DNA from 3 places in the Streptomyces sp. NPDC087440 genome. Region 3 is predicted to be linked to each of the others. Evidence: riboswitches for the same ligand, from Rfam matches in the RefSeq annotation. Region 3 holds a riboswitch; each other region holds the start of a gene.
What was found. Region 3 has a riboswitch for S-adenosylmethionine ahead of thrC (threonine synthase). Riboswitches for the same ligand answer to the same signal wherever they lie in the genome.
Positions count from the first base shown of each region.

Region 1: it holds a riboswitch for S-adenosylmethionine, as region 3 does, so the genes downstream of both, ACIO3O_RS30300 (aminotransferase class V-fold PLP-dependent enzyme) here and thrC (threonine synthase) in region 3, are expected to answer to the same signal.
Region 2: it holds a riboswitch for S-adenosylmethionine, as region 3 does, so the genes downstream of both, ACIO3O_RS36510 (hypothetical protein) here and thrC (threonine synthase) in region 3, are expected to answer to the same signal.

Region 1 covers NZ_JBIUXN010000018.1:109,671-116,746, forward strand. The annotation lists gene ACIO3O_RS30285 (Rieske 2Fe-2S domain-containing protein) at 1-764, shown strand, start outside; gene ACIO3O_RS30290 (cytochrome bc complex cytochrome b subunit) at 761-2,398, shown strand; gene trpD (anthranilate phosphoribosyltransferase) at 2,565-3,629, shown strand; SAM riboswitch class IV at 3,726-3,843, shown strand; gene ACIO3O_RS30300 (aminotransferase class V-fold PLP-dependent enzyme) at 4,082-5,497, shown strand; gene ACIO3O_RS30305 (Lrp/AsnC family transcriptional regulator) at 5,569-5,850, opposite strand; gene ACIO3O_RS30310 (rhomboid family intramembrane serine protease) at 5,847-6,590, opposite strand; gene ACIO3O_RS30315 (hypothetical protein) at 6,823-7,076, shown strand, end outside.
Region 2 covers NZ_JBIUXN010000026.1:73,940-81,015, reverse strand. The annotation lists gene ACIO3O_RS36530 (ABC transporter substrate-binding protein) at 1-277, opposite strand, end outside; gene ACIO3O_RS36525 (amino acid ABC transporter ATP-binding protein) at 415-1,224, opposite strand; gene ACIO3O_RS36520 (amino acid ABC transporter permease) at 1,221-2,267, opposite strand; gene ACIO3O_RS36515 (hypothetical protein) at 2,604-2,735, opposite strand; SAM riboswitch class IV at 2,935-3,047, shown strand; gene ACIO3O_RS36510 (hypothetical protein) at 3,227-3,640, shown strand; partial or broken gene ACIO3O_RS36505 (DUF1772 domain-containing protein) at 3,735-4,133, shown strand; gene ACIO3O_RS36500 (DMT family transporter) at 4,099-5,085, opposite strand; gene ACIO3O_RS36495 (MarR family winged helix-turn-helix transcriptional regulator) at 5,125-5,682, shown strand; gene ACIO3O_RS36490 (hypothetical protein) at 5,753-6,055, shown strand; gene ACIO3O_RS36485 (hypothetical protein) at 6,075-6,242, opposite strand; gene ACIO3O_RS36480 (class I SAM-dependent methyltransferase) at 6,264-7,076, shown strand, end outside.
Region 3 covers NZ_JBIUXN010000002.1:374,650-381,725, reverse strand. The annotation lists gene ACIO3O_RS06435 (hypothetical protein) at 1-1,655, opposite strand, end outside; gene ACIO3O_RS06430 (glucosyl-3-phosphoglycerate synthase) at 1,729-2,676, opposite strand; SAM riboswitch class I at 2,851-2,979, shown strand; gene thrC (threonine synthase) at 2,995-4,281, shown strand; gene ACIO3O_RS06420 (MoaD/ThiS family protein) at 4,317-4,592, shown strand; gene ACIO3O_RS06415 (cold-shock protein) at 5,022-5,225, shown strand; gene groL (chaperonin GroEL) at 5,587-7,076, shown strand, end outside.

The DNA of each region.
Region 1 (7,076 bases), on a different contig from region 3:
CGCTGGGTCTGACGCTCGGCATCGCCCTCTTCTGCATCGGCGCGGGCGCGGTCCACTGGGCCCGCACCCTGATGTCCGACGTGGAGGTCGCCGACGAGCGTCACGCGATCGCGGCCACGCCCGAGGTCAAGGCCAAGGTCATGGCCGACTTCAAGGCGGGCGCCGAGGAGTCGGTGATCGGCCGTCGCAAGCTGATCCGCACCACGATGTTCGGTGCGCTGGCCCTGGTGCCGCTGTCCGGCGTCGTGCTGCTGCGCGACCTCGGTCCGCTGCCGGAGAAGAAGCTCCGCGAGACGTCCTGGGACAAGGGCAAGCGTCTGATCAACCAGAACACGATGGAGCCCCTGCGGGCCGAGGACGTCGTGGTGGGCTCGCTCACCTTCGCCATCCCGGAAGGCCTGAAGGAGGACGACCACGAGTTCAACTCGAAGATCGCCAAGGACGCCTTGATGATCGTCCGCATCCAGCCGGACGAGATCAAGAACAAGCAGCAGCGCGAGTGGGCGGCCGAGGGCATCGTCGCGTACTCGAAGATCTGCACCCACGTGGGCTGCCCGATCAGCCTGTACGAGCAGCAGACGCACCACGTGCTCTGCCCGTGCCACCAGTCCACCTTCGACCTGTCCGACGGCGCCCGCGTCATCTTCGGCCCGGCCGGTCACCCGCTGCCGCAGCTGCACATCAAGGTGAACGACCAGGGTTACCTCGAAGCCATGGGCGACTTCGCCGAGCCCGTCGGTCCTGCCTTCTGGGAGCGCGGATGAGTACTGCGACGACTACCGAATCCAAGCCGCAGCAGAAGGCGCCCGCCGGTGAGCGGGTCGCGGACTGGGCGGACGGCCGGCTGGGGATCTACTCCCTCGCCAAGGCCAACATGCGCAAGATCTTCCCGGACCACTGGTCCTTCATGCTCGGCGAGATCTGCATGTACAGCTTCATCATCATCATCCTCACGGGTGTGTATCTGACGCTGTTCTTCCACCCGTCCATGAACGAGGTCGTGTACCACGGGTCGTACGCCCCGATGCACGGCATCCGCATGACGGAGGCCTACGCGTCGACGCTGGACATCAGCTTCGACGTCCGTGGCGGTCTGCTGATCCGGCAGATCCACCACTGGGGCGCGCTGATCTTCCTCGCGGCGATGTTCGTGCACATGATGCGCGTCTTCTTCACGGGTGCCTTCCGCAAGCCGCGCGAGGTCAACTGGCTGTTCGGCTTCCTGCTGTTCGTCCTCGGCATGTTCACCGGTTTCACCGGTTACTCGCTGCCGGACGACCTGCTGTCGGGCACCGGTGTCCGCTTCACGCAGGGCGCGATCCTGTCCGTGCCGGTCGTCGGCACGTACATCTCGATGTTCCTGTTCGGCGGGGAGTTCCCCGGCCACGACATGGTCGCCAGGTTCTACTCGGTGCACATCCTGCTGCTGCCGGGCATCATGCTCGGCCTGATGGTGGCGCACCTGATCCTGGTCTTCTACCACAAGCACACCCAGTTCGCGGGCCCCGGCCGCACGAACAACAACGTGGTGGGCATGCCGCTGCTGCCGGTCTACATGGCCAAGGCCGGAGGCTTCTTCTTCCTGGTCTTCGGCATCATCGCGATCATCGCGGCGGCGTTCACGATCAACCCGGTCTGGGCGCTCGGCCCCTACCGTCCCGATCAGGTGTCCACGGGCGCCCAGCCGGACTGGTACATGGGCTTCGCCGAAGGCCTGGTGCGTGTCATGCCGGGCTGGGAGATCAACCTCTGGGGCCACACGCTGGTCCTGGGCGTGTTCATCCCGCTGACCCTCTTCGGTCTGATCCTCGCCGTCATCGCGGTGTGGCCGTTCCTGGAGTCCTGGGTCACCGGCGACAAGCGCGAGCACCACATCGCACAGCGCCCGCGCAACAGCCCGACGCGCACCGCGTTCGGCGTCGCCTGGATCACGCTGTACTTCATCGGCCTCGTCGGCGGTGGAAACGACCTGTGGGCCACGCACTTCCACCTGTCGCTCAACTCGATCTCGTGGTTCGTGCGCATCGGCTTCTTCGTCGGTCCGGTCCTGGCGTTCATCATCACCAAGCGGATCTGCCTGGGCCTCCAGCGCAGGGACGCCGAGAAGGTGCTGCACGGACGCGAGTCCGGCATCATCAAGCGCCTGCCGCACGGTGAGTTCGTCGAGGTCCACGAGCCCCTGTCCGCGGACAAGCTGCACACGCTCACGGCGCACGAGCAGTACGCGCCGGCCGAGATCGGTCCCGCCGAGGACGAGAACGGTGTCACGCGCAAGGTCGGCCCCGCCGAGAAGCTGCGCGTCAAGCTGAGCAAGGGCATGTACGGCGAGGGCAACCAGATCGCCAAGCCCACCGCCGAGGAGTACAAGGAGATCACCAGCGGCCACGGCCACCACTGATCCCCGGCCGGTCCAGTGAAGTGAACTGAACCGGCGACTGTTCGCCACAGCCAAGAGCCCCGTCCGGACCCCGGACGGGGCTCTTCGCGCGTACCGGGGCTGGATAGGGTGGCCCCATCCCTTATCGGCATGCCCTTCGCCGGGCGCGTGGACCCTGGAGCGGACCATGAACGTTGTGACCCCAGTCGGCGGCGACAGCGTGGCGGCCCGCGGCTGGCCGGGCATCCTCACCGCCCTGATGCGCGGCCAGGACCTCGGCGCGGACGACACCGCGTGGGCGATGGACCGCATCATGTCCGGCGAGGCCACCGACGCGCAGATCGCGGGCTTCTCGGTCGCCCTGCGCGCCAAGGGCGAGACGGTGCAGGAAGTCACCGGTCTGGTACGGGCGATGTACGAGCACGCCAACACCATCGAGGTGCCCGGCCCCAGCGTCGACATCGTCGGCACCGGCGGCGACATGGCCAAGACGGTCAACATCTCCACCATGTCCGCGATCGTCATCGCCGGCACCGGCGCCAAGGTCGTCAAGCACGGCAACCGGGCCTCGTCCTCGGCGAGCGGCTCCTCCGACGTCCTGGAGAAGCTGGGCGTCAACCTGGACCTGACGCCCCGCCGGGTGGCCGAGGTGGCGGGCGAGGCGGGCATCACCTTCTGCTTCGCCGTGAAGTTCCACCCGGCGCTGCGGTACGCCGCCAAGGCCCGCAAGGAGCTCGGCACGCAGACCACCTTCAACATCCTGGGCCCGCTCACCAACCCGGCCCAGGTGCGCGCCCAGGCGGTCGGCGTGGCCGACGCGAGGATGGCCCCCATCGTCGCGGGCGTCCTCGCCGAACGCGGCAACTCCGCCCTCGTCTTCCGCGGCGACGACGGCCTCGACGAACTGACCACCACCGCGACCTCCCGGGTCTGGGTGGTACGGGACGGGGGCGTCCGGGAGGAGGCCTTCGACCCGCGCGAGGTCGGCCTCGAACTCGTCCCGGTGGAGGCCCTGCGCGGCGCGGACGCCTCGTACAACGCGGAGGTGGCCCGCAGGCTGTTCGCGGGCGAGAAGGGGCCCGTACGGGACGCCGTGCTGCTCAACACGGCGGCCGCGCTGGTGGCCCTGAACCCGGGCGGCGGATCGCTGAACGAGGAGATCGCGGCCGGTCTGGAGCAGGCGCGCGCGTCCCTGGACTCCGGGGGCGCGCAGGCGGCCCTGGACCGCTGGGTGCGGGCCAGCAACGCCTGAAACACCCTGCTGGTGTGACGCAGAGCGCAGTCCGGACGTCTCAGAAACCGGACTGCGCTCTTGCATGTGATCGTGTGTGTGGCAGGATGCTGACCAGGTCATGAGTGACAGCGACTACGGCCCCGGCCCGCTGTCCGGCAACCCTCCGTCCGTGGCGGGGTGCCCCGGGTGAAGACCAGGTCGTAGGCAGCGAGGTCTACGGCAAGCGCGGACCCCTGCGCACTCATCTTGAGTGGCGCGCCCCTGGGGTCCTGGTCCTCAAGGGAGCAGTCTCGTGAGCAAGCGAATGCGATAGGGCCGCTCGGCCCCGTTTCACCTTCACCTCCGCAACCGGACACGTGTATCCGGAGCGTCGAGGCAACTCCCGTACGAGACAAGGTAGTTGAGCCTTCGTCGGATTCCGTGCGGGCATCACTGAAGCCATTCCGCCTTGTCCTGCCAGGAGTTTCGCCATGTCTGCATCGTCCGTCGCCACCGTCGCCGCCACCTCTGCCGCCGCCCCCTCCGTCGACGCCTGCGCCGCCGAGTGCGCCGACCCCTGCTGTGCGCCGCTGCCCGTCCTCGGCCGGGACGTGGCCGTGCCGCTGGTCACCGGGGGCGAAGTGACGTACGCGGCCCTCGACTACGCGGCCAGTGCGCCGGCCCTGCAGCGGGTGTGGGACGACGTCGCCGCGTACGCCCCGTACTACGGCAGCGTGCACCGGGGGGCTGGGTACCTCTCGCAGCTCTCCACCGACCTGTTCGAGAACAGCCGGGTGACCGTCCACGAGTTCCTCGACTGCCGCGACAGTGACCAGGTCGTCTTCACCCGCTCCACCACCGACTCGCTGAACCTCCTGGCGGCCGTCCTGCCCGCCGACTGCCAGGTGTTCGTCTTCGAGACCGAGCACCACGCCTCGCTGCTGCCCTGGCAGGACGCGAACGTCACCTACCTGAACGCCCCGCGCACTCCGGCCCAGGCCGTCGAGACGCTGGAGCGGGCGCTGGCCGACCGCGACCCGTACGGCCCCGCGCTGGTCTGCGTGACCGGTGCCTCCAACGTCACCGGGGAGATCTGGCCGGTGGCCGAGCTGGCCGCCGCAGCGCACGCCCACGGCGCGCGGATCGTGCTGGACGCCGCCCAGCTCGCGCCCCACCACCCGGTGTCCGTCAAGGAGTTGGACGTCGACTGGGTCGCCTTCTCCGGCCACAAGCTGTACGCGCCCTTCGGCTCCGGCGTGCTCGCCGGGCGCGCCGACTGGCTCCAGGCGGCCGAGCCGTACCTCGCGGGCGGCGGCGCGTCCAAGAAGGTCGCGCGGCGCGCCGACGGCGGCGTGGACGTCGAGTGGCACACCACGGCCGCCCGCCACGAGGCCGGTTCGCCCAACGTCATCGGCGTGTACTCGATCGCCTCCGCCTGCAAGGCGCTCACCGAGGCGGGCTTCGACAACCTGGTCCAGCGCGAGCAGGCGCTGGTGCGCACGGTCCGCGCGGGCCTCGCCGAGGTCCCGGCCGTGAAGGTGCTCTCGCTGTTCGGCGACGACGCCCCGCGCGTCGGCGTCATCTCCTTCGTCGTGGAGGGCTGGAACAGCTCGCACTTCGCCGCCGCGCTCTCCGCCGAGTACGGCATCGGGGTGCGCGACGGCCTGTTCTGCGCCCACCCGCTGGTGCGCACGCTGCTCGGCAGCGACCCCCAGGACCCGGGCGAGTGCGGCGCCCCCGAGGCCGAGCCGGGCGAGCGCTCCCTCAACGCCATCCGGGTGAGCTTCGGCGCGGGCACGCCGGACGAGCACGTGGAGCGGTTCGTGCGCGCGGTCAAGGAACTCGTCGCCAACGGCGCGCAGTGGAACTACCGCACCGAGGGCGGGCGTTGCGTCCCGGCCGTCTGAGGCTTCCGTACGGTACGGCTGTGGCCCGCCCCCTCGTGCAGGGGGCGGGCCACAGCCGTACCGTGCAGGTGTCAGCCGTCCAGCCCGATGGCGAACGCCGCCTCCAGGTCGTGCTGCGAGTAGGTGCGGAACGCGACGTGCGTGTCCGTGCCCTCGACGCCGGGGATCTTGCTGATGGAGCCGGGGATGATGTCCGCCAGGTCGTCGTGCCGCCCGACGCGCACCATGGCGATCAGGTCGTACGTACCGGTGACGGAGAAGACCTCGCTGACGCTGTCCAGCGCGGCGATGGACTCGGCGATCTCGGGGATGCGGTCCACGCTGGTCTTGATGAGCACGATCGCGGTGATCACGGCTGGCTTTCTCCCTCGGTGGCCGGTGGTGCTGCTGCGCTCGCAACTGTAGTCGTACGGCGATAACGCGCCCACGCGTAGAGGAAGCCCCCGGCGAAGCCCACCACGTGCGCGAGATACGCCACCCCGGCCCCCTCGCCCAGCCCCTGGGCGGCCAGCCACTGGAGCACGAACCAGAAGATCAGCACGATCCAGGCGGGGAAGCGCAGCGGCAGGAACAGCAGGAAGGGGAAGAGGCTGGTGACCCGTGCGTGCGGGAAGAGCCGCAGGAACGCCCCCAGCACCGCCGAGATCGCCCCCGACGCGCCGACCAGGGTCTCGTCGGAGCCGGCGTGCGCGAGGGCGTACGCGACGAGGGCGAGGTAGCCGCAGATCACGTAGAAGAGGGCGTACGCCAGGCGGCCCATGCGTTCCTCGGTCATCGCCCCGAAGACGTACAGGAAGAGCATGTTGCCCAGCAGGTGCAGCCAGTTGCCGTGCACGAACAGGGCGGTGAACGGGGTGAGCAGGGCGTGCCCGCCGCCCTTGACCAGCTGGGCGGGGACGACGCCCCAGCGCTCGAAGTAGGCGCTCTGCGCGGCGAGGAGCGCGTCCCCGGTCCCGTACGCGGGGGTGAAGCCGGACGCGGGGCCGAGCAGGAAGACCACGCAGCAGACGCCGATCACGGCGTACGTCACGACCGGCCCCCGGCTGATCTCCCGCCACCGCGCCTGCCGTCGCCCGGCTGTGGCCTTGCTCATGGGGATCACGATGCGAGCATGCCGCAGCGCACGGTGCGGGCCGGGCTGGCACGCCGGGCCCGGGCGTCCGGGCTGTCGCCCGGGTCACCCCGGTCTCAAGGGTCGACCGCCCTCGGCGCGGGGTACCCGTAAGGCCGTAGGGTTGCGCGCAGGGCATCCGCAGTTCGACGGCGCACCGCGGCAACGACGTACGACACACGTATGACGTGTGCGAAGGAAGAGGACGGTACGCATGACGACGACGGTTCCCCTGCCCACTGCCGGAACCCGGTGGCGCTGCACCCTCTGCGGAAACCTCACGCGGTTCGACGTGACCCGCTCGTCCAAGGTGGTCGAGTACGTGCACCTCGACCTGGCCGGGGAGTCGAAGGTCGAGGAACGCGAGGTGGTCAGTGAGACCATCGAGTCCGTGCGTTGCCGCTGGTGCAACGCGGTGGACCAGATCGAATTGGTGGACAGGCCGGACGCCGACCCCCAGAACTCCTA
Region 2 (7,076 bases), on a different contig from region 3:
GCAGCGCGCCCACTCCGACGACCAGCTTGCCGCTGTCGGCGATCTTCTTGGGCAGCTTGGCGCTGATCTCCTTCACCTCGGAGACCTTGACCGTGGTCTCCTTCGCTGCGCCGTTGGAGAGCCGTCCGACGGTGAGGGTCCCGTTCTGGGCGTTGTCCGGCTTCGTCACGGCGCCGCTCTCGCCGCCGCACGAGGTGAGGGAGACCGCGAGGGCGGCGACGGCCGCGGTGGCGGTGGCGCCTCGGAGGAAGGTGCTGCGGAGACTGAGGGTGCGCATGGCTGTCCTTGTCGGAGTCGTGTGACGGACGTACGAGGTCTGGGTCGTACGGGAGGGAAGGCGATACGAAGAAGGCGGCACGGATAGGGCGGCCCGGATAAGGCGGTACGGAGCAGGCGAACCGGGGAGCGCGAAGCTCAGAGCACCTTGCTCAGGAAGTCCCTGGTCCTGTCGTGTTCGGGGTGGTCCAACACCTGGGCGGGCGGCCCCTGTTCGACGATGCGGCCCGCGTCCATGAAGACCACCCGGTCGGCGATCTCACGGGCGAAGCCGATCTCGTGGGTGACGATGACGAGCGTGGTGCCGCTCCGCGCGAGGTCCTTGATGACCTCCAGCACCTCCCCGACCAGTTCCGGGTCGAGCGCGGAGGTCGGTTCGTCGAAGAGGATCACGCCGGGCCGCAGGGCGAGCGCGCGGGCGATGGCGACGCGCTGCTGCTGCCCGCCGGAGAGCTGACGCGGGTACGCGGCGGCCTTGTCGGCGAGTCCCACCCTCCCGAGCAGGTCGCGGGCGAGCGCCTGTGCCTCGGGTTTGCCCAGTTTGCCGGTGGCGACCGGGGCGGCGGCGACGTTGTCGAGGACGGTCAGGTGCGGGAAGAGGTTGAAGTTCTGGAAGACGAAGCCGATGCGGCTGCGCTGGGCGAGGATGACCCGCTCGCTCAGCTCCTTGAGCCGTTCGCCGTGCCGGCGCACCCCGATGGGTTCGCCGTTGAGGCTGACGTGTCCGGCCTCGGGTTTCTCCAGGTGGTTGATCACCCGCAGCAGCGTGGACTTCCCCGAGCCGGAGGGCCCGATGACGACCGTCACCTCTCCGGGGCGTACGGTCAACTCCACTCCGTCCAGGACGTGTTGGGCACCGAACCACTTGTGCACCCCGTGCACTTCGACGGCGGCGGGACGTACCTCCGCACGCACCTCCGCCACTTCGGCGATCTCGGCCGTGGTCATGTCGCGGTCTCCCTCCGGGCCCGGGCCCGCAGTTCGGTCAGGCCGGTGCGCACCTTCTGGAACGGGGTGGGCGGCAGGGTGCGCAGGGCGCCGCGCGAGTAGTGGCGTTCGACGTAGAACTGGATGACGGAGACGACGCTGGTGAGGATCAGGTACCAGGTGGTGGCGACCAGGAGCAGCGGGACGATGTCGCCGGGGTAGGTGCTGCCCATGCTCTGCACCGAGCCGAACAGGTCCAGCAGCGAGACGTAGAAGACCAGTGAGGTGGCCTTGACCAGGCCGATCAGCTGGTTGACGTAGTTCGGCACGATGGAGCGCAGGGCCTGCGGGAAGACGATCCTGGCGAACTGGTAGCGCTTGGGCAGGCCGAGTGCGGAGGCCGCCTCGTGCTGGCCCTGGTCGACGGAGAGCAGCCCGCCGCGCACCACTTCGGCCGCGTACGCCGCTTCGTTGAGGCTGAGTCCGACGACGGCGACGACCATGTCGGTGGCGAGCCGGTTCTCGTCGAAGGTGAAGAAGGCGGGACCGAAGGGGATGCCCAGGCTGAGGGTCTGGTAGAGCGCGCTGAAGTTGTAGAGGAAGAGCAGGACGACGATCAGCGGCACCGACCGGAACAGCCAGGTGTACACCCAGCTGACGGTGCGCAGCACGGGGCTGTCGGAGAGCCGGGCCACGGCGAGCACGATGCCGCCGAGGAGTCCCAACACCGCGCTGTAGACGGTGACTTCGAGGGTGATGAGCAGCCCGTCGAGGATGGTGGGGCGCAGGAACCAGTACTGGAAGCGGTCCCACTGGTAGAAGGGGTTGGTGATCAGGCCGTGCACGAACTGTGCGGCGAGGACGAGCACGATCGCCGTGGCTATCCACTGGCCGGGCCGCCGCAGCGGCAGCACGCGCTGCGCCTTCGGGGGCAGGGCCGGGGCCGCCGCCCCCTTCGGGGGTTCGGGGGGTGGTGGTGCGGACGCGGACGGATCGGGTCGGGGGATCGTCTCGGCGGTCGCTGCCGTGCCGGAGGACACAGCGACACCGGGAGAGTCACTCATGGAGGGCTCCAGCGGATTCGGCCCCCGGGCCGCACACATCGCCGCAGGTCACCGCCGGGCCGGGGGCGGCGCGACGGAGCACGGCGTGCGGGAGTGTGCGGGGGCGGGGACGGGGAGGAGAGGGACGTACGACCGTCGGGGCGGTGACGTCGGAGGGCACGGCCGTCGGGCGGACGGGTGCGGAACAGGAGAGGGCCGGTACGTCACACGGGACGGGAGAGTCCCCGTACGTCACCGGACCTGACGATGCGTCACAGTCCGGCCCGCAGCGGCGTGTCGGGCGAGTCACGCACCCCCGGCGGGGTGTCGGACCAGGCCGTCAGCCGACGAGCGGGCTCAGTGACCGGCGGTGCGGCACACGGCCGTACACAGTGCGCTGCTGACGCGCAGGAGGTCGACGGAGCGGTCCGCGCACAGCGGGACACGGCCGTGGGAGCGCCACACGGCCAACCCCTCAGCTGCGTCCATCTCGCTCACCGTCACCATTCCGCCCCCGAGGGGCTTCGCTTCCGCCGATGCGCCGCAACTTAGCCACGGCCGGATTCGAATGTCAACGGCGCCGCCCAGCACGTGAGATGGCGCGAACGGCCTCCTTGACGGGTCTCGGAGGGGCCCGGACACTGGCCGGGACGGTCACGATTGTCAGCGCCTTCCGGGCGGGTTCGAGCATCCCGTCCGGCGGTCATCGGCCCCGGCCCGCTGGCAGGCAACCCTTCCTCCGCGACGGGGTGCCCCGGGTGACGACCGGGTTCCGCCGGTGCGGCGGGGCAAGCGTGGTTCCGTGTCGCGCGGACCCGGAGGTGGGACCGGTGGACATGCCCTGGAACGGACTGACGAGGCGACTGCACATCGATCTGCAGCGGGTCTCCAGCGCGTATTAGTGCGCTCGGGCGGGTTCGAGAGTTCACATGTCCGACACGCGACGACACAGGGGGACACGTGTGCCCCCGAGGAGAGTCATGCCCGAGACCACTGCCCGCAGCTCCCTTCCCTGTACGCCCGACACCCCCCGTCCCGTGCCGCTGGTGCGCGGCCGGATCGGCGTCGACCGCGCCGGGGGCTTCTACCCCGCGCCGCACCGCTACGAGCTGTTCCTGACCGAGGGGTGCCCCGCGTCGCGGGCCCTGCTGAGCGCCGTCGCCCTGCTCGGCCTGAAGGGTTCGGTGTACGCCACCACCCTCCCGGCGTGCCCCGCCGACGCCCCCGAGGCGTACGCGGCGCTGCTCAGCGCGTACGAGGCGACCGTGCACCCCTTCACGGGCACCCCCAGCGTGCCGGCACTGGTCGACCGGTGGAGCGGCCGCCTGGTCAGCAACCACACCGCCGACATCCTGGACGACCTCACGGGCCCGCTGTCGGAGCGGATCGCCTGACCTCAGCCCTGCTCGGCCGACTGTGGACGCGGGGACATGCGCCTGCGCCTCTCACGCATGTCCCCTGCGTCCCCGGGGCTGTTGACTGACCCCCATGACAACGAAGCACACGGCAAACGGAATTGTCCTCGGCGCGGCGACGGTGTTCGCGGGACTGGTGGCGGGCGTCTGGTACGCGTTCGCCTGCGGGGTGATGCCCGCGCTGGCCCGCTCCGAGGACCGGGTCTACGTGGAGGTGATGCAGAACATCAACGTGGTGATCGAAAACCCGGTGTTCTTCGCCGGGCTGTTCGGCGCACTGGTCCTGATCGGCGTGTCCGCCTGGCAGCAGCGCAAGACCCCGGCGGGCCGGTGGGTGCTCGCCGCGCTGGTGCTGTACGTCCTGGTGATCGCGGTGACCTCGGCGGCGAACGTGCCCCTGAACAACGAGCTGGCCGCCGCCGGGGCCCCGGCCCGGATCAGCGATCCGGCGTCCGTGCGCGAGCGCTTCGAGGACCCGTGGGTGGTGTGGAACATCGTGCGGGGCGTGCTCGGAACCGCGGCCGTGTACTGCCTGTGGCACGCCACCACCCGGCTGCGCGCCCCGCAGCCTTCCGCGACGACGCCTGCGGGCGTCCGAGCATGACACCGGTCAACACCAGTGCCAGGCCAGCCATTTGGCGTACGGTCAGCGACTCGGCGGCGAGCACCGTGCCGAGCAGCACACCGGTGACGGGATTGAGCAGCCCGATCAACCCGACGGTCCCGGCGGGCAGTTGGCGCAGCCCGGCGAACCAGACGGTGAAGGCCAGCGCGGTCGCGACCAGGGTGACGTACGCGAACGCCAGCAGCGCCGGGACGGAGAGCGCGGGCGGCTGACCCTCCACGAGGACGGCGGCCGGGAGCAGGAAGAGGCCTCCGGCGACGAGCTGCCAGGCGGTCGAGGCGAGGACGTCGGTGCCGTCGTTCCAGCGCTTGGCCAGGATGTAGCCGAAGGACGACACCACCATGGCGACGGCGGAGGCGAGGACCCCGGGCAGGCTCACCCGTTCCGCCCCCGTGAGCAGCATCAGACAGACCCCGCCCAGCCCGAGCACGGCCCCGGCCAGGTGGGGCACCGCGGGCCGCTCCGAGACCAGCGGCCAGGCCATGAGCATCATCGCCAGCGGGGCCACGGCCATGACGGTCGCGGCGACGCTGGTCGGCAGGAGCTGGGAGGCGACGTACACGAGGACGAAGAACACGCTGACGTTGAGCACCCCCAGCACGGCCGACCGCCACCACCACGCCCCGCGCGGCCGTTTCCGGCACAGGAGCAGGAGGACGAGTCCGGCGGGGAGGGCGCGCAGGGCGGCCCCGTAGAGGGGGTGGTCGGCGGGGAGGAACTCGTGCGTGACGAAGTAGTTGGTCCCCCAGGCGACCGGTGCGATCGCGGTGAGCACCACACCTCGCAGTTTGGCTTCCATGAACCCAATGTAGCTTCCCGGGAAGTTATTGTGGGATACATGAACGCATCTTCCGTGCCGGACCGGCCCTCCCCGGACCACGTCGCCCGCATCCAGGCTGAGTGGCGCCGCGAACGACCGGACCTCGACGTGTCCCCGCAGGGCGTGATCGGCCGCCTGCACCGCCTCGCGGACCGGCTCACCCAGGAGCTGTACCAGGTCTACGACCAACACGGCCTGCACGAGGGCGAGTTCGACGTGCTGTGCGCCCTGCGCCGCGCGGGTGAGCCCTTCGAGCGGGCGCCGCGCGAACTCGCCGCGCACACCATGGTGACGACCGGCGCGATGACCAAGCGCCTCGACCGGCTGGAGCGCGCGGGGCTCGTCGTCCGCCGTGACGCGACCGTCGACCGGCGCGGCCGGATCGTGGCCCTCACCCCGCAGGGGCGCGAGCTGATCGACCGCGCGTTCACCGACCACATGCGCAACGAACGCCGCCTGCTGGACCTGCTGGGCGCCGAGGCGGAGGGCCTGGAGCAGACGCTCACGACATGGCTGGCCCGCCTCGACGCCCCTCCCGCGACACACACGCCCCCCGCCTCGCCCCGGCCCGCCTGAGTATCTGAGCACCACCCACCTGAGTACCCGCACCGATCCACCGGCCCGCCCACTCCGGTGAAATGCCGTCATGACCTCAACAACCGCCTCCGCCGCGCACCGCACTCACCTGCGCCACGTGACCGTCGCCGGGTCGGCGATCGCGGTCGCGCTCGTCCCGCTGCTGGTCGGGGTCCTCGTCGCGAAGGGGATGGCCGCCGACCCGCACTCCTCGGTCAACGCCCTGATGACCGGCGGCGGCCAGCGCGCGGGCCTCCCCCGCACGGAGTGGAGACGCCGCCGCCACGCCACCCTGCACCGCCTGCGCACCGTCCGCCGCGACGCGGCCCGCCGCTGCGCACACGTCTGCGGCCGACGGGACCGTACGGCCTGACCGCACCGGCGGCCCCCGGTCACCCTCGGGTGCGCCTGCGGGCCACCGGGATCGGGACCGGGTCAGGGCCGGGGACGACCGTGTTGGAGATCGCGCCGAGGACCTCCGCCGTGAGGGTGACCGTGTCACCGGGGCGCAGTGGGGGCGGGGTGCGCGTGATGAACTGGCCGGGCCCGTAAACGTACACAAGACGGCAGGAACCCCCCCCATGCCCGATCACGACACCGATCACCACGACACCGACCACCACGGCACCCCGGACTCCGGCTACCTGCTCGACAACCAGCAGTCCGAGGCGGGCATCCGCTTCGGCGCGCTGTCGGAGCTGTTCGACCCGGTGACGTTCCGGCACGTCGACGCCGTCGGCCTCACCGAGGGCATGCGGGTCTGGGAGGTCGGGGCGGGCGGCCCGTCCGTCCCGCTGGGGCTGGCCGAGCGGGTGGGGGCCACGGGGGAGGTGCTGTGCACGGACATCGACGTGTCGTGGGTACGGGACCTCGGCCCGGGCAACGTCGAAGTGCGGCAGCACGACGTGGCGGCCGATCCCCCGCCCCCGGGCGGCTTCGACCTGGTGCACGCCCGGCTGGTGCTGGTGCACGTGGTGGACCGGGCCGAGGCGTTGCGCCGGATGGTCCGGGCCCTGCGCCCCGGCGGCGTACTGCTGCTGGAGGACGCCGACCCGGGCTTGCAGCCACTGCTCTGCCCGGAGGAGTACGGCCCCGAACAGCGCCTCGCCAACCGCCTGCGCAACGGCTTCCGCGAGCTGATGGCGGCGCGGGGCGCGGATCTCGCGTACGGCAGGACGCTTCCCCGCCTGCTGCGGGAGGCGGGACTCGACGACGTACAGGCGGACGCGTACTTCCCGATCACGTCCCCGGCCTGCACGGTCCTGGAAGCGGCGACGGTACGTCAGATCCGGGACCGGTTGGTGGCGGCGGGCATCGCCACCGACGCGGACATCGACCGGCACCTGGCGAACGTGGCCACCGGCCGCCTCGATCTGGCCACGTCACCGCTGGTC
Region 3 (7,076 bases):
GGCCGGCCGCCGGGCTTCGTCCCGCCGCCGTGCCACCAGGAGCCGTGCCCGGTGGGCCTGCCGGTCGGCTTCCCGCCGTGGCCCGTCGGTTTGCCCGTGGGCTTCCCCGTCGGCTTGACCGGGCCCACCGTCGGTGTCACCACGCACGCCGGGTCCTTGCTGCCGGGCGGGCAGTTGGTGTTCCGGGTCGTCACGACCACGCCGTTGCGCAGCTTCCCGTCGCCCGACCTGGGCTTCGTCACCCGTACCGAGTAGGTGACCTCGGCCGTCGCCCCGGCCGGCACCGCCCCCGACCAGCGCAGCTTCGGGGCCTGGTACGTCACGGTCCCCAGCGAGGCCCGGGCGTCGCCCTGGTACACCGCGTCGTCGAGGTTGTCCGTCAGGTCGTCGGTGAAGTCCGCGCCGGGGTGGTCCAGGGTGCTCGTGTTGCGGGCCCGGACCGTGTAGCGGACCACATCGCCCGGGTGCGCCGACTTCGTGCTCGCCGTCTTGGAGTACTCCAGGTCGGGGATCGGCACGGACAGCGCCAGCGACTGCGGCACGTAGGTGTCCCCGGCGGTGGTGAAGGTCAGCGCCGTCGAGGTCGCACCCGGCGGAATTGCTCCGTCCGGCAGGTCGAACTCCTTGGCGTCGATGGACATGTTGGTGACCAGGTCGGGATCGAGGGAGCCGTCCGCGTGGCTGACGAAGAAGTTGTCCAGCGCACCGGTACGGCTCTCGGCGACCGGCAGGCCGCCCACCAGGAACCGGTCCCCCTTGTACGCGGCGTCGCCCTCGTACGCGGTGACGCTCGCCCGCGCCTTCACCCCGCCCAGCTTGCGGAAGCCCGCCACGGTGAGCGTGGTGTCCGGGTCGGAGGCGCCCTGGAAGACGTGGCCGCCGAAGACGTAGACGTGGCGGCGGTTGGGCGCGTGCTCCGGCTGCGGGGCGTCGTAGGCGTACACGACCGTCAGCGACCAGCCCGCCGAGCAGCCGAAGCCCTCGGTGGTCCAGATGTCGCCGACGCCGACCGTCAGCGGCTGCCCGGTGCCGGTCGTCCCGGCGAAGGCCCCGGTGACGTCGGCCTCCGCGGTGAAGAAGTGCGCGCCCCTCGCGTCGGCCGGGTCCTGCACCCGGAACTCAGGTACCACCGGGGTGGCGGGTCCGGTGCCCACCCGCAGCTTCGGCACCACGTCGTCCGGGCTGCCCGGGGTGGGGTCGGTCGGCTCGCTGAGGGCCCGGGAGTCGCAGCCGGGGTGCACGGCGCCGCGCGCGTACATGCTGCCGTTGTTGCCGCCCCAGAAGAGGCGCGCGTACGCGACCCGCGCGCCCGGCGGGATCACCAGCCGGCCGGTGCTGGAGCCGTGTGCCGGGTTCATGCCCGCGGTGTTGATCCGCCGCATCACGAAGCTGTTGTTGGACCCTTGGGCCCAGGCGCCGCTGGTCGCGTCGGCGCAGTCCTGGGCGTCGGCGGGGTTGGCGGCGCAGCCCAGCACCGTGTTGCCGATGGTCCGGAAGTCGCCGTACAGCGAGGCGTCGTACCGCTTGGCGAAGGGCTCGACGACCCCGGCGCGGGGTGCGGGAGCCGGGATGCGGGGCTGGGGGGCCGCTGCGGTGGTCAGGGCCGCGGCGGTGAGGAGCAGGGTCAGGGTGCTCCGGGGTCGGGTCAGTCGCATACGGCGAAAGCTAGCTACGCAGAGTTACGGAGCGGGGTGCGACGCGCGGTCCCGGGCCGGTTGTGGCAGCCGCTTACGCCGCATGCCGCGCCGCGTACTCCGCGATCTCCCGCATGGGCGGGCGCTCCTCGGTGTCCACAGGGTGTGTACGGGGGACGAAGCCGGAGCCGATCCGCTCGAACTGGGTGAGGGACGGACGTATCAAATGCCCCCGGGAGAGCCGGAGTTGGGCGGTGCGGTAGATCGCGGCGGCCATCCGGCCCAGCGCCTGGCCGTCCTGGTGGCGGTGGATGCGCACCCCCACGTCCACCTGGGCCAGCGCGTCCAGGCCGACCGTGTGCAGGGAGTCGATGAGCAGGCCGAGTTCGACCCCGTACCCGACGGGGAAGGGCAGGCGCTCCAGGAGGGAGCGGCGGGCCGCGTACTCGCCGCCCAACGGCTGGACGAATCCGGCCAGTTGGGGCCAGTGCAGGTTGAGCAGGGGGCGGGCCATCAGCTCGGTGACCCGGCCGCCCTGGCCCGCCGCGCCGTCGAGCGGGCGGTCGTAGGTGGCCTTCACGAACTGGAGGTGCGGGTCGGTGAGCAGCGGGCCGACGATGCCCGAGACGAACGAGGCGTCGAAGTCCTTCAGGTCCGCGTCCACGAAGCAGACGACGTCGCCCGTGGTGACCAGGAGTGAGCGCCACAGGACCTCGCCCTTGCCGGGCAGGGCGGGGACGCGCGGCAGGATCTCGTCCCGGTGCACCACCCGGGCGCCCGCCTCGGCGGCCGCCTTCGCGGTCTGGTCGGTGGAGCCGGAGTCGATCACCACCAGTTCGTCCACCAGGGGGAACGCGGGGCCCATCAGGTCCCGGCGGATCGTGGCGACGATCTCGCCGACCGTCGCCTCCTCGTTCAGGGCGGGCAGCACCACGCTGATGCTCTGCCCGTGGGCGGCCTTGGCGGCGAGGAGCTGCTCCGGCGGGCGGTCGGCGGCCGACCAGGACCGCGCCTGCAGCCAGCGCTCCACCTCTTCCAGCACGCCCGTCACTCCTGTCCCTGTGGTCGCTTTTGTGATCCATCTCGCGGTCCGGACGTCTGGCACACCCGTCCGGGGGTTCGGTTACAGTCTTGAACAACGCGGACGACCTGTGCATGTCGGGGTCGGAAGCGCACATAAACACTCGGCCCGCCTGTGCGGTCGCCGGAGTCATAGCGCTCATCCAGAGGGACAGAGGGAAACGGCCCGTTGAAGTCCCGGCAACCCCCCAGCCGACCGCGAGGTCAGGCCAGGAAGGTGCCAATTCCGTCTCGCGTACGAAAGTCGTCGCGGGGAAGATGAGGAAAGGACCTCGCCATCATGGCTGTGCAGACCACCGAAGCCGCAGTGAACACCGTTGACCTCGGCCCCGCCGCCGCCCTCTCCTGCCGCGAGTGCGGGGAGCGTTTCGAACTCGGTCCGATCTTCGCCTGCCAGCTCTGTTTCGGGCCGCTGGAAGTGGCGTACGACCTCCCCACCGACAGCCCCGAAGAGCTGAAGAAGCGCATCGAGGCCGGTCCGGACAACATCTGGCGCTATGCCCCGCTGCTGCCCGTCCCGGCCGACGTCGCCACCAAGCCCAGCCTGAACCCCGGCTTCACGAAGCTGGTCAAGGCGGACAATCTGGCGCGTGAACTGGGTGTCACCGGCGGCCTGTTCGTCAAGGACGACTCCGGGAACCCGACCCACTCCTTCAAGGACCGCGTCGTCGCGATCGCCGTCGAGGCCGCCCGCGCCTTCGGCTTCACCACCCTCTCCTGCTCCTCCACCGGCAACCTGGCCGGTGCGGTGGGCGCCGCCGCCGCCCGGGCCGGCTTCCGCTCCTGCGTGTTCATCCCGCACGACCTGGAGCAGGGCAAGGTCGTCATGGCCGCCGTGTACGGGGGCGAGCTGGTCGGCATCGAGGGCAACTACGACGACGTGAACCGCTTCTGCTCCGAGCTCATCGGCGACCCGCTGGGCGAGGGCTGGGGCTTCGTCAACGTCAATCTGCGCCCGTACTACGGCGAGGGGTCGAAGACGCTCGCGTACGAGATCTGCGAGCAGCTCGGCTGGCGGCTTCCGGACCAGATCGTCATCCCGATCGCCTCGGGTTCGCAGCTCACGAAGATCGACAAGGGCCTCCAGGAGCTGATCAAGCTCGGTCTGGTCGAGGACAAGCCGTACAAGATCTTCGGCGCCCAGGCGGAGGGCTGCTCCCCGGTGTCGACGGCCTTCAAGGCCGGTCACGACGTGGTCCGCCCGCAGAAGCCGAACACCATCGCCAAGTCGCTCGCCATCGGCAACCCGGCGGACGGCCCGTACGTCCTGGACATCGCCCGGCGCACCGGCGGGGCCGTCGAGGACGTGAACGACGAGCAGGTCGTCGACGCGATCAAGCTGCTGGCCCGCACCGAGGGCATCTTCGCGGAGACCGCGGGCGGCGTGACCGTCGGCGTGACGAAGAAGCTCATCGAGGCCGGGCTGCTGGACCCGACGCTGACCACCGTCGTCCTCAACACCGGCGACGGTCTCAAGACCCTGGACGCGGTGGCCCCGACCACCGGCCCCTCCGCGACCATCCGGCCGAGCCTGGACGCGTTCCGCGACGCCGGCCTGGCACGCTGAATCACCCCCGTACGTACGCAAGGAAGGCTGAACCCATGAGCGTCAAGGTCCGCATCCCCACCATCCTCCGCACGTACACCGGAGGCGAGGCCGAGGTGGCCGCCGAGGGTGCGACCCTCGCCGAGGTCATCGCCGACCTGGAGAAGAACCACACGGGCATCGCCGCCCGCGTCCTGGACGACCAGGGCAAGCTGCGCCGCTTCGTGAACGTGTACGTGAACGACGACGACGTCCGCTTCGAGAGCGGCCTGGAGACGGCCACCCCGGACGGCGCCGGCGTCTCGATCATCCCGGCCGTCGCCGGAGGCTGACCGCCCCTCGGCGTGCGCCCCCAACGCGCCCCGCGTTGACCCCAGTTGCCCCCTCCGCACACAAGCGGAGGGGGCAATTCTGCAGGGTTGAAAGGGGTAGAGTGGGGGAAGCCCCGGTCGCCGCCCATGCCCCGTGCATATGAGAAGGCGACAAGATGCGGCCCGTGTGTTCGAGCGATTTGCCGCCGATGCGCACGCTATGTCCGGCCCGACTTGCCCTGGAAATGCGGGAGTTGACCGATCCGGGCGTTCGATCCTGCCCAGAATTCTCGTCGGATTGACCTGTTGCAGAGGGCAGTTGGGCGGATACATTCAGCCGCGGTCGACGCGCTACGGCGCACACCTTCCGCGTTCCTGTCGGCGGGTGGGGTCTGACCCGGGGTCGCGAAGTGCGGTCTCGCGCAAGGGCCAGTAATAGGGGAGTTAGGCATGGCTCAGGGCACCGTCAAGTGGTTCAACGCGGAGAAGGGGTACGGCTTCATCGCGGTCGACGGTGGTGCGGATGTTTTCGTCCACTACAGCGCGATCCAGATGGACGGCTACCGCACCCTTGAAGAGGGTCAGCGAGTCGAGTTCGAGATCTCGCAGGGCCAGAAGGGTCCGCAGGCGGACATGGTCAAGCTCGCCGTCTGATCTCGGCGCGATCGGCCAACTACGCACTCACCAGTTCTCACGCGCTCAGGGCTCGTATCCCGCTACAGGGGTACGGGCCCTTGGTGCGTCCGGGGCCCGTGCCCCGGCCCGCGACCGGTCCACGGTCGGCCCACCGTGCGTGCCCGTGTCCAAGATCTGTGGTATCCGCTTGCACTCGCATGGGTCGAGTGCTAATCATTGGCGTTAGCACTCTCCCAGTGAGAGTGACAGAACTTGGACCAGGTTCGGTGAGGCCGAGAGGTGTCGGGGTAAGGATTCCCGGGCATCGCGAAGCCGTCCGTCGCGGGCACCGAACCCCCGGTCCGGAGAAATCCACCCCGTCCTGGGAGGACCACTTCACATGGCCAAGATCATCGCGTTCGACGAGGAGGCCCGGCGCGGCCTCGAGCGTGGCATGAACCAGCTCGCCGACGCCGTCAAGGTCACTCTCGGCCCCAAGGGCCGGAACGTCGTTCTTGAGAAGAAGTGGGGCGCCCCCACGATCACCAACGACGGTGTCTCCATCGCCAAGGAGATCGAGCTCGAGGACCCGTACGAGAAGATCGGCGCCGAGCTCGTCAAGGAGGTCGCGAAGAAGACGGACGACGTCGCCGGTGACGGCACGACGACCGCGACCGTCCTCGCGCAGGCGCTGGTCCGTGAGGGTCTCCGCAACGTTGCCGCGGGCGCCAACCCGATGGCCCTGAAGCGTGGCATCGAGAAGGCCGTCGAGGCCGTCTCCGCCGCCCTCCTGGAGCAGGCGAAGGATGTCGAGACCAAGGAGCAGATCGCTTCGACGGCCTCCATCTCCGCCGCCGACACCCAGATCGGCGAGCTCATCGCCGAGGCCATGGACAAGGTCGGCAAGGAAGGCGTCATCACGGTCGAGGAGTCGCAGACCTTCGGCCTGGAGCTCGAGCTCACCGAGGGCATGCGCTTCGACAAGGGCTACATCTCGGCGTACTTCGCCACCGACATGGAGCGCATGGAGTCGTCGCTCGACGACCCGTACATCCTGATCGTCAACTCGAAGATCGGCAATGTGAAGGACCTCCTTCCGCTGCTGGAGAAGGTCATGCAGTCGGGCAAGCCCCTGCTGATCATCGCCGAGGACGTCGAGGGCGAGGCGCTCTCCACCCTGGTCGTGAACAAGATCCGCGGCACGTTCAAGTCCGTCGCCGTCAAGGCCCCGGGCTTCGGCGACCGCCGCAAGGCCATGCTGAACGACATCGCCATCCTCACGGGCGGCACGGTCATCTCCGAAGAGGTCGGCCTCAAGCTGGAGAACGCGGGCCTGGACCTCCTCGGCCGCGCCCGCAAGGTCGTCATCACCAAGGACGAGACGACCATCGTCGACGGTGCCGGTGACAGCGAGCAGGTCGCCGGTCGCGTGAACCAGATCCGCGCCGAGATCGAGAACAGCGACTCGGACTACGACCGCGAGAAGCTCCAGGAGCGCCTGGCGAAGCTGGCCGGCGGCGTGGCCGTCATCAAGGCCGGTGCCGCCACCGAGGTCGAGCTCAAGGAGCGCAAGCACCGCATCGAGGACGCCGTCCGCAACGCGAAGGCGGCCGTCGAAGAGGGCATCGTCGCCGGTGGTGGCGTCGCCCTCCTCCAGGCCTCGGCCGTCTTCGAGAAGCTGGAGCTCACGGGCGACGAGGCGACCGGCGCCAACGCCGTGAAGCTCGCGCTGGAGGCCCCGCTCAAGCAGATCGCCGTCAACGGTGGCCTTGAGGGCGGCGTCGTCGTCGAGAAGGTCCGCAACCTGCCCATCGGTCACGGCCTGAACGCCGCCACCGGTGAGTACGTCGACATGATCGCCGAGGGCATCCTCGACCCGGCGAAGGTGAC